DNA from 3 places in the Rhizobium sp. NXC24 genome. Region 1 is predicted to be linked to each of the others. Evidence: predicted binding sites of a transcription regulator. Region 1 holds the regulator's gene; each other region holds the start of a gene.
The links. Region 1 encodes PhoB, which activates phosphate uptake and scavenging genes when phosphate is short. Its sites were predicted from a motif close to TGTCATNNANCTGTCAT; they were not measured.
Positions count from the first base shown of each region.

Region 2: the regulator PhoB is predicted to act here: its motif matches at 3,670-3,686, upstream of NXC24_RS33075 (alkaline phosphatase).
Region 3: the regulator PhoB is predicted to act here: its motif matches at 4,275-4,291, upstream of NXC24_RS10820 (UDP-2,3-diacylglucosamine diphosphatase).

Region 1 covers NZ_CP024311.1:567,824-573,770, forward strand. The annotation lists gene pstC (phosphate ABC transporter permease subunit PstC) at 1-322, shown strand, start outside; gene pstA (phosphate ABC transporter permease PstA) at 319-1,653, shown strand; gene pstB (phosphate ABC transporter ATP-binding protein PstB) at 1,668-2,483, shown strand; gene phoU (phosphate signaling complex protein PhoU) at 2,535-3,248, shown strand; gene phoB (phosphate regulon transcriptional regulator PhoB) at 3,281-3,964, shown strand; gene NXC24_RS02855 (GcrA family cell cycle regulator) at 4,064-4,588, opposite strand; gene NXC24_RS02860 (aspartate aminotransferase family protein) at 5,014-5,947, shown strand, end outside.
Region 2 covers NZ_CP024314.1:1,938,108-1,944,054, forward strand. The annotation lists gene NXC24_RS33055 (LacI family DNA-binding transcriptional regulator) at 1-210, shown strand, start outside; gene NXC24_RS33060 (SDR family oxidoreductase) at 373-1,170, opposite strand; gene NXC24_RS33065 (4-hydroxyproline epimerase) at 1,361-2,359, shown strand; gene NXC24_RS33070 (DMT family transporter) at 2,442-3,359, opposite strand; gene NXC24_RS33075 (alkaline phosphatase) at 3,743-5,497, shown strand; gene NXC24_RS33080 (hypothetical protein) at 5,609-5,947, shown strand, end outside.
Region 3 covers NZ_CP024311.1:2,192,960-2,198,906, forward strand. The annotation lists gene NXC24_RS10805 (ATP-binding cassette domain-containing protein) at 1-688, opposite strand, end outside; gene NXC24_RS10810 (MlaE family lipid ABC transporter permease subunit) at 701-1,861, opposite strand; gene NXC24_RS10815 (MFS transporter) at 2,016-3,236, opposite strand; gene NXC24_RS10820 (UDP-2,3-diacylglucosamine diphosphatase) at 3,403-4,209, opposite strand; gene NXC24_RS10825 (glycerophosphodiester phosphodiesterase family protein) at 4,322-5,077, opposite strand; gene NXC24_RS10830 (NADP-dependent malic enzyme) at 5,314-5,947, shown strand, end outside.

The DNA of each region.
Region 1 (5,947 bases):
GGAAACGGTCAAGCGCGTCCTCCTGCCGGCGGCCCTTCCGGGCATCGTCGGCGCGCTGCTGATGACGGCGTCGCGGGCGATCGGCGAGACGATGATCGTGGTACTTGCTGCCGGCGTTGCGGCCCGCATGCAGCTCGATCCCTTTGAGCCGATGACGACGGTCACGGTGAAGATCGTCAGTCAGTTGACCGGCGATCCGGAATTCACGTCACCGCAGACATTGGTTGCCTTCGCACTCGGCATAACGCTGTTCTGTCTGACCCTTTGCCTGAATGTCTACGCGCTTTACGTCGTCCGCCGCTACCGGGAGCAATACGAATGAGCGATGTCGTATCCTCCCAGGCACCGAATATGTCGCGCGGATTGACGCCAGGCGCTCCGGCGCGGCGGGATATCGGCATCAAGCGACGTTATGCGGCCGAGCGGCGTTTTCGTGCCTATGGGATGGCCGCCGTCATTTTCGGACTGGTTTTCCTGATTATTCTCGTCTCGACCGTTGTCCGCAACGGCTACACTGCCTTCGTGCAGACCTCCATCGCCCTGCCGATCGAGTTCACCGAGAAGGTCATCGATCCCATAGGCAAGGGGGCCAGTGATCCGAAGGTCCTGATATCAGCCAACTATACGGCGCTGGTACGCGACGCCGTGGTGAAGGCGCTGGGCATCGATCCTTCCAATCGGGCGCTCGTGCGCCAGGCGATGGAAATGGTATCGGACGGCGCACGCATTGCATTGCGCGACAAGGTCGTGGCCGATCCCTCTGTCATCGGAAAGACGGTGAAGGTCACTTTCCTCGCCAGTGCCAATATCGACTCTGCCTACAAGGGACAGATCGACCTGACGGCGGACGAAAAGGACCGCAAGGTCTCCGACCAGCAACTCGCCTGGATGAGGCAGCTTGCCGCCGCCGGCGCCCTGCACGAGGCGTTCAATACGGGTCTGTTCCTGTCCGGCAATTCCAGTCGCCCGGAGGCCGCGGGTCTCGGCGTCGCGCTAATCGGCTCGCTCTATCTCATGTTGACCGTGCTGGTCTTGGCGCTGCCGGTCGGCGTCGCCGCCTCGATCTACCTTGAGGAATTCGCGCCGAAGAACCGGTTGACGGATCTGATCGAGGTCAACATCAACAATCTCGCCGCGGTGCCGTCGATCGTCTACGGCCTGCTCGGCCTCTCGGTCTTCATCAACTTTATGGGCCTGCCGCGTTCCGCCTCGCTGGTCGGCGGGCTGGTGCTGAGCCTGATGACGCTGCCGATGATCATCATCGCCACCCGCTCGGCATTGCGCGCCGTGCCGCCGTCGATCCGCAGTGCCGCGCTCGGGCTTGGCGCATCGCGCATGCAGATGGTTTTCCATCACGTCTTGCCGCTCGCCATGCCGGGTATCCTGACGGGTACGATCCTCGGCCTTGCCCATGCGCTCGGCGAGACCGCGCCGCTGCTTCTGATCGGCATGGTCGCCTTCGTCGCCAACTATCCGAGAGGGCCGCTCGATCCTTCGACGGCCCTGCCGGTGCAAATCTACATGTGGGCGAGCGAAGCTGAGCGCGCCTTTGTCGAGAGAACCTCCGGAGCCATTATCGTCCTGCTCTTCTTCCTTGTTGCGATGAACATCGGGGCCATCCTGCTGCGCCGTCGCTTTGAGCGGCGCTGGTGACGGGAGGCGATGGAATGAACATGATGACGGAAGCCGCGAGCGAAAAAGCACTGGCCAGGAAGATGATAACGATCCCCTACAAGATGATCGGTCAGGCCGTCTCGGTCCATTATGGCGAGAAGCGCGCGCTGTTCGACGTGGATCTGAACATCCGCGCCAACACTGTCACCGCGCTGATCGGTCCTTCCGGCTGCGGCAAGTCCACCTTCCTGCGTTGCCTCAACCGCATGAACGATACGATAGACACCTGCCGCGTCACCGGCAAAATCACGCTCGACGATCAGGATATCTACGACAACTCAATCGATGTCGTCGAGCTGCGTGCCCGCGTCGGCATGGTGTTTCAGAAGCCCAATCCGTTTCCGAAGTCGATCTACGAGAATGTGGCCTATGGTCCGCGTATCCATGGGCTGCATCGGTCCAAGAGCGATCTCGACCATATCGTCGAAACCAGTCTGCAGAAGGCCGGGCTGTGGGGCGAGGTGAAGGATCGGCTCTATGATGCCGGCACCAGCCTCTCTGGCGGTCAGCAGCAACGCCTCTGCATCGCCCGCGCCGTCGCGGTCAGTCCCGAGGTCATTCTCATGGACGAGCCGTGCTCCGCGCTCGATCCGATCGCCACCGCCAAAGTCGAGGAACTCATTCATGAGCTGCGGGAAAACTTCACGATCGTCATCGTGACGCATTCCATGCAGCAGGCAGCCCGCGTTTCGCAACGTACCGCAATGTTTCATCTCGGCCATCTGGTCGAGGAGAACGATACCGATAAGATGTTCACCAATCCCGATGATTACCGCACGCAGGATTACATCATGGGCCGTTTTGGCTGATGATGCTCCCCGCGCGGTTCCTTTCACATCTTTCACCTAGAGGATAAAAAAATGGTCTCAACACACATTCTCTCCGCTTACGACGAAGACCTGAAGTTCCTGACGCGCCGCATTTCCGAAATGGGCGGCCTGGCGGAGCAGATGGTCAGCGACAGCGTCCGCGCCCTGGTAAACGGCGATGCCAGCCTTGCGCAGAAGGTCATCTCCGATGACGTCATTCTCGACCACGCCGAGCGCGAAGTCGGCGACAAGGCGATCGTCACCATCGCCCGCCGTCAGCCGATGGCTGCGGACCTGCGTGAAATCATGGGCTCCATCCGCATCGCCGCCGATCTGGAGCGCGTCGGCGATCTCGGCAAGAACACCGCAAAGCGCGTCATCGCCGTGCAGGGCACCGGCGTTCCGCGTCGTCTCGCCCGCGGCATCGAACACCTCTCCGAACTGGCGCTCGTCCAGCTCAAGGAAGTGCTCGACGTCTACTCGACCCGTTTACCTGACAAGGCCGTGTCGATCCGCGAACGCGACGAGGAAATCGACGCCATGTACACCTCGCTCTTCCGCGAGATGCTGACCTACATGATGGAGGATCCGCGCAACATCACCACCTGCACGCATCTTCTTTTCTGCGCCAAGAACATCGAGCGCATCGGCGACCATGCCACGAACATCGCCGAGACGATCTATTACATGGCGACCGGTGCCCAGCCCGAAGGCGAGCGCCCGAAGGACGATACCGCCAACACCGTCGGTTCGGTAACGGAATAAAGTAGACACCAAGAGAAGGAGACCAGAGGCGCATGGTTCCGAGAGTTGCTGTTGTAGAAGACGAGGAAGCGCTAAGCGTTCTGCTGCGCTATAACCTCGAGGCCGAGGGCTTCGAGGTCGACACTATCCTGAGAGGCGACGAAGCTGAGCTGCGCCTCCAGGAGCGCATCCCCGATCTTCTGATCCTCGATTGGATGCTCCCCGGCGTGTCCGGCATCGAGCTCTGCCGTCGGCTGCGCATGCGGCCGGAGACGGAGCGCCTGCCGATCATCATGCTCACCGCTCGCGGCGAGGAAAGCGAGCGCGTGCGCGGCCTTTCCACCGGCGCGGACGACTATGTCGTCAAGCCGTTCTCGACGCCGGAACTGATGGCCCGCGTCAAGGCGATGTTGCGCCGAGCCCGCCCGGAGGTCCTGTCCACGGTACTGCGCTGCGGCGATATCGAACTGGACCGCGAAACCCATCGCGTCCACCGAAAGAGCCGTGAAGTGCGGTTGGGGCCGACGGAATTCCGCCTTCTGGAATTCCTGATGTCGTCCCCCGGCCGCGTCTTCTCTCGGTCTCAGTTGCTCGACGGCGTGTGGGGGCATGATATCTATGTCGACGAACGCACCGTCGACGTGCATGTCGGCCGCCTGCGCAAGGCGCTGAATTTCTCCAACATGCAGGACGTCATCCGCACCGTTCGCGGCGCGGGTTATTCCATGGAGGCCTGATGGGGGAGGCCTGATCGGGGCAACCCGATTGGCCATCCAACATAGCGGCGGAAACAGAAAACGGGCCTTTCGGCCCGTTTTTCCTTTGTCTGGTGTGGTTCAGTGCGCGGCCCGGCGCCGGTCATGCACCGGCTGGTAAGCCAGCCGCTGATGGTAGGTGCAGTACGGCGAAGAGTCCGGGCTGTCATTGCCGCAGAAGTGAAAATCTTCCTTCAGCGGGTCGCCGACCGGCCACTTGCAGGTGCGCTCCGTGAGCTCCGTCAGGCCGAGGCGGCGCGAGATCGGAACGACCACATTGGCGGCCGGACGATATTCGACTTCGCTGACCGTATCGATCTCGACCTCTTCCTTGAGCATCGTCGCACCCTGCTGGCGGGTAACCGTGCGGGTTGCAACGCGCGAGGCGTAATTCGGCGCGCGTGGGGCCGAGGTATTGCGCTTCGGCGCTCGAGCTGTGGTTGCCGCACCACCGGCCTTCGCTCGGCCCGGCAGGCTCAAGCGATGCACTTTGCCGATGACGGCATTACGGCTGACACCACCGAGCTGTGCCGCGATCTGGCTGGCGCTCAAACCTTCGGACCACAGCTTTTTCAGCTTCTCGACGCGTTCGTCTGTCCAATTCATGCCCTGTCTCCGCTATCGCGTTTCTGATGGCAGAATCCCTCACCATTGCCTCGAATTGGGTCGAGGCGTGAAACGCTTTAAAATTGTGGTGACTAGTTCCGCCGCATGCAGTCTAGTAATTGGTTTTTAACCTAGTGTGAGGCTGACTCCGTGACAAGAGTCGCGGGAATCTTGAGGAATCGATTTCGAGGTTTTCCCCAACTTGCTATACGTGAGTGGCATTTATGCAATATAAGTTGTCGAAGACATGCCATCCATCGAGAGGTGCTCTGCCGCACCTGCTAAATCGCCAGTTTTGTTGACATCGCAGTGCAAAACATCAATAGTGCCCATGCCGCCGCAAGGCGGCATTTTTGATTTTTCCGGGCCCGTTTCATTCGAAGGAAACGATTGGCCCTAAAGGTTGTGATTGAGGAGAATGCGCCATGGCTGAAACCGCGCCGCTTTATGACACCTATATGCGTGCTCCGCTGCGGTTCGAGCGAGGCGAGGGCGTGTGGCTGATCACGGAGACCGGCGAGCGTTATCTCGATTTCGCCGCGGGCGTCGCGGTGAATTCGCTTGGCCACGCCCATCCACATCTGGTTGCAGAGCTGAAGTCGCAGGCCGACAAGGTCTGGCACCTGTCCAACCTCTATGAGGTGCCAGGCCAGGAGAAGTTGTCGAAGCGCCTGACGGAGGCCACCTTCGCCGATAAGGTATTCTTCACCAATTCCGGTGCGGAGGCGCTGGAATGCGCCATCAAGACGGCGCGTCGCTACCAGTTCTACAAGGGTCATCCGGAGAAATTCCATATCATCACCTTCGAAGGCGCCTTCCATGGCCGCACGATCGCGACGATCGCCGCTGGAGGCCAGGAAAAGTATCTCGAAGGTTTCGGCCCGAAGGCGCCCGGCTTCGACCAGGTGCCTTTCGGCGATCTCGACGCGGTGCGTGCCGCCATCACCGATGCGACGGCCGCGATCCTGATCGAGCCCGTGCAGGGCGAGGGCGGTATCCGCCCTGCGACCAACGAGTTCCTGCGCGGCCTGCGTCAGATTTGCGATGAGAATGGCCTGCTTCTGGTCCTCGACGAGGTTCAGACCGGCGTCGGACGCACCGGCAAGCTCTTTGCCCATGAATGGGCCGGCATCACGCCTGACATCATGGCCGTCGCCAAGGGCATCGGCGGTGGCTTTCCGCTCGGTGCCTGCCTTGCGACCGCGGAAGCGGCCGCAGGCATGAAGGCGGGCACGCATGGCTCGACCTATGGCGGCAATCCGCTCGCCATGGCGGTCGGCAACGCCGTGCTCGATGTCGTGCTATCAGACGGTTTCCTGCAGCATGTGCGCGATGTTGCGTTGGTGTTCCGCCAGGGCT
Region 2 (5,947 bases), on a different replicon from region 1:
TGCCTGTCCGCGGGAATCTCCGTGCCCGACCGGCTCGCGATCATCGGCTTCAACGCTCTCGATATCTGCCGCCACACCCCGCAGCCCATCGCCAGCATTCTCACGCGGCGTGTGGATATAGGAAGGCGGGCCGCGGAACTCCTTCTGGAGGATGCTCCTCCCCAAACGGTCGATGTCGGATTCGATCTCGTGCCGGGCGGGACGGCCTGACAAAACTTCGCGGTACGGCGGGCACAGCCCGAGGCGGTGGTCGCGTCGTGTCGACGCGCGCTCCCGAGAGTCTCAGGGCGAGCGCCGCATCCGAACCCGCCCTCGTTTCAGCAATGCGTGCCTGGACCCGAATGAAACCATCTGAGGCTCCCGACATACAACCTATTGCGGCTGCGCGGCCGCGCTGCTGTAGACGGAGTAAACTAGCCAGCCACAGTCTACCGGTAACACCACGCCGGTGATCGCGGCTGCAGCGGGTGAACACAGGAAATAAATTACTTCGCCTATTTCGCTTGGCTCCACGAATCTCCGAAGCGCAGACTTGGACACGACCTTTGACGGATCGCGCTCTCCTTTCTCGATGCGATCCTGCATCGCCGGCGTCAAAGTATAACCGGGCGCTACGGCATTCACCCGAACCCCTTGAGGTCCCAATTCGGCAGCCATCACTTCCGTCAATGTCCTTAGCGCAGCCTTGCTCATCGCATATGCAGGTTGCGGATGAGCCTGAAAGGTTGTCAGCGAACACATGTTGATAATCACGCCGCGTCCAGCCTCAGCCATTCTCTTTCCGAAGGCTCTGCCGGTCAAAACGCTTCCGCGAAGGTTGACGCCGATTATCTTGTCAAAATCTTCGACGCGCATGGACGTCAATCGGGTCGCATTTTGCAAGATGCCACCTGAGTTGGTGAGTGCCTCCACAGCACCGTCTTGGGAAAATACCGATTCTGAAAAATTTTCGACGGCCATTTCATCCGTAACATCGAGATAGACGAACCGAGAATCGCAGTTTTGCAACGTTAATTCGTCCGCGATTTTCCTGCCGCGATCAGCATTGATGTCAGCGATAATTGTTCTCCAGCCGGCCGCGGCAAATTTCCGAACCGTCGCCTCTCCAATCCCGCTTGCTCCGCCCGTTACCACCGCGAGTGGTGCTCTGGCGCCGGTTTTCTCATTCATGCGTGGGCTCCTGAACCACTTATCAAATCTAGAATCCGTCGATCTAATGTCGACAATAACAAAATGTCAATCGACATTTCACGAAGAGGCAGGTCACATTTGAAGCAATATTTATGTCGACATTTGACCGACAATCTGCAAAATATGCTATCAGAGGCGTAACTGAACGCCCTAAACTGAAGTGACCAACATGACCATTTACACGTTCGATTGCATTGAAGGTCACACGGCTGGCATGCCCGTGCGGCTAATAACTTCTGGACAGCCAAATCTTGTAGGCGCGACGCAAAGCGAGAGACGACTGGATTTCATCGCCCGCCACGATTGGATTCGCACTGGCCTGATGTGTGAGCCCAGGGGCCACGAAATGATGTCGGGAGCGATGCTGGTTCCGTCCACCCGAAGCGATTGCGACGCCGGCGTGCTCTACCTGGAGACCTCAGGGTGCCTGCCAATGTGCGGTCACGCGACGATCGGGTTGGTTACTTTCATCATCGAAAAGGGATTGATTGAACCGGCGACACCCGGCCTTGTCCGCCTGGACACGCCTGCCGGAGTCGTTGAGGCCAGATATGAAAAGACGGGTGAGAAAGTCAGCGGGGTTCGTTTCAGCAACGTACCCTCCTTCGTTCTTGCCGAAGGCGTCGAATTGAACCATCCGGATCTCGGCCTCATCGTCTTTGACATCGCCTATGGTGGAAATTTTTATCCCATAGTCGAGAGCCAGCGGAATTTTGGAGATTGTGCGGATTATTCCCCCGAAGAGTTGCGAAGAATGGCGCAGGTCCTTGTCAAGCTACTTCCCAGCGTCATCGATGTCGTCCACCCAGACAATCCGAGCATACGGGGGGCGCATCACACGATGTGGTGCGGCGCGCCTATGAAGGGCGCCGACGCGCGCGCAGTTGTCATCGCGACCCCCAAAATCATTGATCGCTCACCGTGCGGCACCGGCACATCGGCACGCGTGGCGCTCCGGGCAGCACGCGGAGAGCAGCAGATCGGCGATGTTTTCAGCCACGAGAGCTTGATCGGTTCCATATTCAAAGGACGGATCGAGCGTCATGTAACCCTGGACGCCGGCATACCCGCAGTCATTCCAAGCGTTGAAGGCCGTGCCTATATTACGGGGGTCTCAACTCACGTTATCGATGACCAGGAACCATACGCTGCAGGCTATTTGACCTGAATCAGCAGCGCCCAATCATGCGGTCTCATAGTCGAGCGGCATCAAACCGATGGCCTCACGCTAATATGAGCCGGCATAACCTTCAATGGCCGTCGGGCGGGACTGCCTCGGCCGGGACCGTTTCCTTCAGGTTCTTCCGGTGGAAGATGAAGAGACCGGCAAAGACGATGATCGCGGCGCCGATGATGATCTGCATATCGGGAATATCGTTGAAGAAGATGTAGCCCAGCACAATCGCCCAGAGCAGCAGCGTATATTGCAGCGGCGCGAGCAGCGATGCCGGTGCGAGCTTCAACGAGCGCGTGATGAGCAGATGCGCGCAAGAGGCTACGATGCCAAGCAGTAGCATGCCGAGCCAATCGATGGGCGTCGCCGGCCGCCAGTGGCCGATGCTCAAGACGATGCCGGTGGCAAGGGCGGCGATCGTCTGCCAGGTCACGAGTGTCGTGTCGCTGGTCGAGCGCAGATAGCGGCTCATCACCAGCGTCAGTGCAAAGGCTAAGCTGCCCGCGAGACCGAAAAGCGATGGAAGCGACAGCATCGCTGTGGAGGGACGCAGCGCGATGACGACGCCAGCGAAGCCGACCAGAACGGCTAGCCAACGGCGCCAGCCGATCTTTTCCCCGAGAAAGAAATGCGAGAGCGCCGCAACATAGATCGGCCCGGCCATATAGAAGGTCATCACATCTGCGAGCGGCAGATAGGCGACGGCAGCGTAGAACAGGCCGACATCGCCAGTCGCCATGGCCACCCGCATGAACTGGAGGCCTTTCTGCTCGACGCGGAACAAGGCCATCGGCCCTTGTCTCACGATCATCGGTCCGAGCACGACAAAAGCTCCGAACGAGCGGATCACCAGCACCTGACCGACGGCAAAACTCGAGACCAGCCACTTGCCCATCGCATCATTCAACGCAAAGAGCAGATCGCCGAGCAACATCAGCACGACACCGGTCATGATCAGGCTTCCGGTATTGGCCACGGCCGTCTTGGTCTTCATTCCCCGAATCCTCGCAAAAACGGCCGCGCATGCGCGGCCAAATGCGGCTTCGACCTTAACGCTGCCGATGTCAAGTGCTGGCTTAAATACGACGGCTACAAGCGATCGGAGCGATGAATAAACCGGTCAGACAAGCAGACGGACAACTGCTACTACCGACCCGGGAACGTCAGAGACGCGACTACTTCGCTGAAATAGTTGACGATTTCGGGAAAGTATCCTGGAATGGCGGTTTTCCATGCAGATGCTTTAGGCGACACCGATGCGACGAGACTGATATCGCTGCAAGTCCAACCACTTACCTTCTGCCTGTCATTCGTGTGTCACGATCGCCCGCTAATCACGACACTGTAACGTGACTTCACAAACGCGCGAGGATTCCCATGCGTAAAACTCTAATCGCTCTTGCCGCCGCCACCATGCTGGCCGGCGTTTCCCACGCAGCCACCGTCTATCCGCTCGATCGTGCAACGATCCTGGTCGGCTCGCCTTTCGACTTCAAGGTCGAGTTCGACGGCGCCATCAAGAAGGAAGACGTGAAGATCACCATCAACGGCCAGGATGCCAAGTCCGTTCTCGGCGCCGATTTCAATTTCGTGGCCGACGAGAAGGGCAAGGACGACAAGAGCCTCGGCTCTGCCGTTATTCTGCGCTCCGCCAAAATCGGCAAGGCAGGCACCTATAAGGTAGAAGTCAGCGCCGGCGGCCAGACGAAAGCCGTTACCTGGGACGTGTTCGGCACCTCCGCGACCCCGAAGGCCAAGAACGTCATCTTTCTGCTCGGCGACGGCCTCTCCGTTGGCCACCGCACCGCTGCCCGCCTGATGTCCAAAGGCATGACCGAGGGCAAGGCGAACGGCCGCCTCTTCATGGATGACCTCGATCACATGGCGTTCATCGGCACATCGTCCACCAATGCGATCGCCACCGACAGCGCCAACACCATGTCGGCTTACATGACCGGCCACAAGACCGCGATCAATGCGCTTGGCGTCTATGCCGACCGCACGCCGGACTCGCTGGACGACCCGCGTGTCGAAAACATCGCTGAAGCGGTGCGCCGCCTGACCAAGAAATCGATCGGCGTCGTTTCCACTGCCGAAATCGAAGATGCCACACCGGCCGCCGTCATTTCCCATACGCGCAAGCGCGGCGACAAGGCTGAAATTGCCGCCATGTTCCTCAACACCAAGCCGGATGTTATCCTCGGTGGCGGCTCGGCCTATTTCCTGCCGAAGGACGTCCCGGGCTCCAAGCGCAAGGACGACAAGGACCTGGTCAAGACCTTCAAGGACGATGGCTACGCGCTGGCGACCGATAAGTCCGAGCTGACAGCCGCCGCCGGCACCAATACCGGCAAAATCCTGGGCCTCTTCCACACCGGCAACATGGACGTGACGCTGGATCGGGAATTCCTCAAGAAGGGCACGGTCGGCAAATTCCCGAACCAGCCCGGCCTCAAGGACATGGCCAAGGTCGCGCTTGATCAGCTTTCCAAGAATCCGGACGGCTTCTTCCTGATGATCGAGGGCGCCTCGATCGACAAGCAGGCTCACACGATGGACTGGGAGCGCTCGGTCTTCGAAACCATCGAATTCGACCAGGTTGTCGGCATGGCGCGCGAATTCGCCAAGACGCATCCCGATACGCTGATCGTCGTCACCGGCGACCATACGCATGGCGTTTCGGTCATCGGCACGGTCGATGACGAAAAGCCGGGCACGGACATGCGTGAGAAGGTGGGCGTCTACGCCGATGCCGGCTTCCCGAACTATGAGGACAAGGACGGCGACGGTTTCCCTGACAAGGTCGACGTGAGCCGCCGCCTCGCCATCTTCGCCAACAATTATCCGGACTATTACGAAACCTTCCGCCCGAAGATGGACGGTCCGTTTGAGCCGGCAATTCAAAACGAGAAGAAGGAATACGTCGCCAACAGCGCGTATAAGGATGTTCCCGGCGCCGTGCTTCGCGAAGGCAATCTGCCGCGCAATGCCGATACGGCCGTTCATGCCGTCGACGACGTCGTGCTGCAGGCAACAGGTCCGGGTTCGGAAGAGTTCAAGGGCTACATGGAAGAGAGCGACGTCTACCGCGTTCTCGCCGATACCTTTGCGCTCGGTGCAGAGACTATGTAATTTGCCAGAAACCTCCGGGCGGCATTGGCCGCCGGGAGGCCATTTCCGAGGAGGTGCGCGGTGGGCAACATTCTTTACGGTTCCGTTGTCAGTCGCCGCAGCCTGCTTGCGATGATCGGCCTGTCGCCATGGGTCATGACCGCAGGCCCCAGCCACGCCTCGCCCAGCGAACTCTCCATCGGCGATCTCTACGGCAAGGTCAGCGCGCTCGGCCTCGAATTTTCCGACAAGGTTAAGTCCCTGAACGGACAACAGATCCAGATGCGCGGCTTCATGGCGCCGCCGCTGAAGGCAGAAGCGAAATTTTTCGTGCTGACCGAAATCCCGATGTCGATCTGCCCCTTCTGCTCGACCGATGCCGACTGGCCGGACAATATTGTCGTCATCTATCTCTCAGAAGCGCAGACCTTCGTGCAACCCGGCACGCTGATAGCCGTCGCCGGCACGCTC
Region 3 (5,947 bases), 1.6 Mb from region 1:
CGGCAATACGGTCGCAGACGGAAAAAAGGCTGTCGAGGTCGTGGGTCACCATATAGACGGTGAGGCCAAGCGTATCCCGCAGCTTGGCAATCAGCTCGTCGAACTCCGCCGCGCCGATCGGATCGAGGCCGGAGGTCGGCTCATCCAGGAAAACGAGGTCGGGATCGAGCGCCAAGGCCCTGGCGAGGGCGGCACGTTTGATCATGCCGCCGGAAAGCTCGGACGGGTATTTGTCGGCGGCATCGGCGGCGAGCCCTACCATCCGGATTTTCAGATGCGCCAGCTCGTCCATCAGCGCCTGCGGCAGATCGAGATATTCCCGCATCGGCACCTGAATGTTTTCCTTCACGGTCAGGGAAGAAAACAATGCCCCCTGCTGGAAAAGCACGCCCAGGCGCATATCGAGCCCGTTGCGTTCCGGCTCCGAGAGCTTGTCGTAATCTTCGCCGAGAATCTCGATGACGCCGGAACGGCGCGGCAGCAGTCGCAATACCGTGCGCAGCAGCACCGATTTGCCCGCACCGGAAGCGCCGACGAAGCCCAGAATTTCGCCGCGGTAAATATTCAGGTTCAATTTATCGAGCACCACTTTCGATCCGAAAGCGACGGTGACATCCCGTGCCGATAGCACGACGTCTCTGCCTTGCTCATCCTTATCCATCGGGATTTCCGAGTGAAGCGCGCTCATCCTTGGCAACCCTCAGAAATCGATCGCTGCATAGAACATGGCAAAAAGCCCGTCCATGAGGATCACCACGAAAATCGATTTCACAACGGACTGCGTCACATGCTGACCGAGAGACTCGGCGCTGCCACCCACCTTCAGCCCTTCGACCGCAGCAACGATGCCGATGACGAGCGCCATGAACGGCGCCTTGATCATGCCCGAGATGACGGTGGAGAGACTGATTGCTTCGTGCAGGCGCGAAACGAAAGTGGCGAAGGTGATACCGGAATAGGCCCAGGCAACCACCGCCGCACCGCCAAGCGAGGCGAAGTTTGCAATGATCGTCAGCAAGGGCAGCGCGACGGTCAACGCCACCAATCGCGGGAAGATCAGAACGCCGACCGGATTGAGACCCATGACCTTCAGCGCATCGACTTCTTCGCGCATCTTCATCGATCCGATTTCGGCAGTAATGGCGCTGCCCGAACGGCCGGCGATCATGATGGCGGTCAGAAGCACGCCGATTTCACGCAATTGCAGGATGCCGACGAGATCGACGACGAAGATTTCGGCGCCGAAATAGCGAAGCTGGAATGCGCCCTGCTGCGCGATGATGGCGCCGATCAGAAAAGACATCAGCAGGATGATCGGCACGGCGCGCACCGCCATGTGGTCGATCTGATTGACGATCGAAGCGGGCGACACACCGCTGCCGCGCCCAAACTTGAGCTGCGCGCCGCGCACCGCCGAACCGAGAATGTACATGGCCGCGATGAGGTTGCCCCAGATTTCGTAGACGCTTTCGCCGATCGGCGCAAAAAACCGTTCCGCCAAGGATTTCCTCGGCTTGGGCTCCGCGACCTCTTTGTCCGGTTCCTCGGTAAAGGCGGTCAACAGCTCATCGATATGGGGGTTTGAGCCCTCGATCCTGACGCTGGCGCCATGCCCTTCCTGGCTCTCCTTCAGGCGCCGGATCAGTAGCGCACCGGCGGTATCGACATCGGAGAGATCGGAAAGATCGATCACCACCTGATAGCCGCCGCGCTGTTTCGTAAGCTGATCGATCTGCCGCAGCACGCCATGCACATTGGCGCTGCGCCAATTGCCTTCCAGCCGATAGCGATGCCCGTTGCCATCGGGCTCGTCATCGATCCTTGGTGCATCGGGTTTCTGTTCGGCTGCTTTCAAACTCATGCGTCTTTCAGGTCTTGCGTCACAATCGCCGACTCAGGAATCCCAGCTCGACGCAAATGGTTAATATCCGAGTGCATACGCGATTTCCATGCCAAGCCGATGTCAAAATAGGCCATAGCATTTTGATATCCAAATGAATTCGTTTCGCACGGCCTCAGGAGGCCTCGCCCGCCCTTTCGCCAAACGCGGAACTGCGCGGTTGAAGATTGCGGGCAAGGATCACCATAGCGAGGCCGAAGGCGGCAACACCGGCCATGACATAGTAGCTGGAAGGACCGAGCCACGCGTAAAGATAGCCGGACGCCAGGGTCATCAGCCCGAGGAACATGCCGTTATAAAAGAAATAGGAGCCCTGGGCCGATGCTTCCTGAGTTTCCCGCACCGAAGCAACGATGCGGCGCTGTATGCCGGTGTGGACGCAGGCATAGGTGCAGGAGTGAAGACATTGCAGCACGAGATAGCCGGCGAAACCGAGATTGATCGGAAACAGTATCCAGCGCAGGACGCACACGCTCGAACCGAAGAAAATCAGCGTCCAGGCACTGAAGCGACGGCTCAGTGTTTTCGACAGGAAGAAAACCATGACCTCCGCCGTTACCCCTGCGCTCCAGAGGATGGCGATCTCCGTGCCTGAAAAACCGAGTTTGCGCCAATAGATCGATGCAAACGTGTACATCACGGCATGGCTCGACTGCTGTATCGACACACCGATCATGGTGATCAGCAATTGCGGCGAGCGCAGCCCACCGCCGGTCGGCGCCTGCAGGTTGATCGGCTGATTGCGCCGGCGTGTCGGCCCGATGCGCGGACAGAAGAAAGCCATCATGGTTGTCAGGAAGAAGCCCCCGACCATGGTGGGCAGAACCATGGTGGCACCCCATTTGCCGATCATCTGACCGCCGATAAGGGTCGAGAAGATGAAGGCGATCGATCCCCAGACGCGCATCGATCCATAATCGAACCCCCAGCGCCGCACGCCGGAAATGGCAATCGATTCTACGACAGGGACGTAAGGCGCGTATGTCGCCCCCTGAATGGCGTAGACCAGCAACACCGGCCAGAAATCATTCGTCCAATAAAGCGCGATCGCCGTCAGCAGTGACAATGCGCCCGACCAGAACAACACGTTCGCGCGTTCATCCACGCGATCGGCAAGTATTCCGACAATGGGCACGACGAGAACGCGCACCACCATCGGCACGGCGAGGATAAGACCGATCTCGCGGTCACCGAAATTCAGTCCCGTCAGCCAAACCGGGAAAAACGGCAGAGCAATGCCGTTGACGAGCAACGGAGCACAATAGGACAAGGCGGTGCGCAGACGAAAATGCGGAGGCGCGCCCTCGCCCGGGAGAGATTTTGTCGCGGGAATCATGACAGACCTGAAGGGAAACTGATTGTTCCCTATCACTCCATCGTGAATACGACTATGGCGAGAAATAGCCGAACCGAAACGTTTCGGATAAAATATGAGGCTGTCGTCAGATTGCAGCGATCAAGAATTGTGACGGGCCGTTATCGGACCCGTGAAGCGGCGCAAATTACGCCGCCTGTGCCCCGAGCGCTTCCGACACGTCCTCGACGGCGGCGCTGACCGGCTGTGCCTCGGTGATCGACTGCCAGGTGATCAGCTCGAACGTGCCGTCTTCATGCTCGGCGATCGCCGTGCAGCTTTCGACCCAGTCGCCTGTGTTGATGTAGCGGATGCCATCGAAGTCCTCGATGACGGCATGATGGATGTGGCCACAGATGACGCCGTCGGCATCGTTGCGCTTGGCCTCTTCGACCACGACACGCTGGAACTCGCCGATGAAATTGACCGCATGCTTGACCTGAAGCTTCGCCCAGGCCGAGAACGACCAATAGGGCATGTTCAGGCGGCGGCGAACGGCGGCAAGGCCGACATTGATCAGGATGGCCATATCGTAGGCCCAATCGCCGAGATAGGCGAGCAGGCGCGCGTTGCGAACGACGACGTCGAATTCGTCGCCATGCAGGACGAGATACTTCTTGCCGTCGGCGGTCTCGTGGATCGCCCGCTCGGCCACTTCGATGCCGCCGAAATGCATGCCGGGGAAATCACGCAGGAATTCGTCGTGATTGCCGGGGATATAGACGATGCGGGTGCCCTTGCGCGCCTTGCGCAGCAGTTTCTGCACCACGTCGTTGCAATCTTGCGGCCAGTACCAAGTGCGCTTCAGCCGCCAGCCGTCAACGATATCACCGACAAGGAAGATGGTGTCCGCTTCGTGATGACGCAGAAAATCGATCAGATAGTCCGCCTTGGCTGCTTTCGAGCCCAGGTGCACGTCAGAAATGAATAGCGTTCGAAACCGCCTGACATTCATGTTTTCATTCACGAACTCAATGTCCGTGCCCTATCCTACGTTGGCTATTCCAAAATCAGACTCGTGTTTCAGGATGATGACAAATCCTGTGCTAGAGGCCTGTTGCGGACGATCAGCCGCGCTTTGCAGCTATGGCGAGATCCGGCCGATCGGTTGTGAAACTTGCGACGCCGAGGCGAAACATCGCCCTTGCCGCTTCACTCGTATGCGCCGCCCAGCCATGCACCGTCACGCCGCTTTTCCGAAAAAGGTCCATCACTTCGGCATCGATGGTGTCGGCCCGCAAGGCAATCTCGTGGACGCCAAACCGGCCAAGCGCGGCAAGAATACCTCTCCAGCCGATTTGCGCGGCTGTCTGCGGCGAACAGAGAAAGATGAGGCCGAGAAGCTCGCCGACATTCAGGCCACGCTCCTCAAGCGCGGCACTGAAGGCTTCCAGGCGCGGGAGCGCGAAACTGGTCACCATTGTCCGCTTCAGCATGTCGGTCGCCAGCAACTCGTCCGCAATACGGCCTTCCATGCCGGCATAGGGTTTGCCGTCCAGCCTCGTCTTGATCTCCAGCCGAAGGTCGACCGCGGACGGCCCGAAGATGTCGATGGTTTCGGCAAGTGTCGGGATGGTCTCGCCGCCGCTGCCGATGACGATATGGCGCATCAGTTCGTCATAGCTTAAATCGGCGATCGCGCCCTTGCCGCCCGTCATGCGGTCGATCAGCGCGTCGTGATGGACGACGAGCTTGTCGTCACGCGTCTGATGCACGTCGAATTCGACGAGATCGACATCGAGTTTAGCGGTTTCGGAAAAGGCGAGCCGGGTGTTTTCGGGCCAAAGATGCGAACCGCCGCGGTGGGAAGCGATGAGGGTCATGAGGGCTCCTCTGTTTTTTGCCCTCATAGGCTCACGCCATGAACCCCTTATGACGCATTCACTTTTCGCTTACCATCGGGCTCGAATGTCACCGTTGCGGGACAAGAAAAACAATTGTGAAAACGGCGCTGCAAAAAACCTTTCCTCTGCGTCAATTGCATACTGTGCACCCTGAGTGATTGATGTATGCAGGGACTCAAAAAGCGCGAGTGCGCAAGCAGAAACGGAGAAGCGTGATGGATACGCACGACACATCGAAGGCAGCCAAGAACATGGCGAGCGGCAATCTCGACGAACAGGCTCTCTTCTTTCATCGCTATCCCCGCCCCGGCAAGCTGGAAATCCAGGCGACGAAGCCGCTCGGCAACCAGCGTGACCTGGCGCTTGCCTATTCTCCCGGCGTTGCCGCGCCCTGCCTTGCCATCCGCGACAATCCGGAAACGGCTTTCGACTACACCTCGCGCGGCAATCTCGTCGCGGTCATATCCAATGGTTCGGCCGTCCTCGGTCTCGGCAATATCGGTCCGCTTGCCTCCAAGCCGGTGATGGAAGGCAAGGCCGTACTCTTCAAGAAATTTGCCGGCATCGACGTCTTCGACGTCGAAATCGCCGCGCCTACCGTCGATGAGATGGTCAGCACGATTTCGGCGCTGGAGCCGACCTTCGGCGGCATCAATCTCGAGGACATCAAGGCGCCCGAGTGCTTCGACGTTGAACGTCGCCTGCGTGAGAAGATGGAAATCCCGGTCTTCCACGACGACCAGCACGGCACTGCCATCATCGTTGCCGCCGCTATTCTCAACGGGCTGGAATTGGCCGGGAAGAAGATCGAGGAGGTCAAGATCGTCGCCTCGGGCGCTGGCGCCGCCG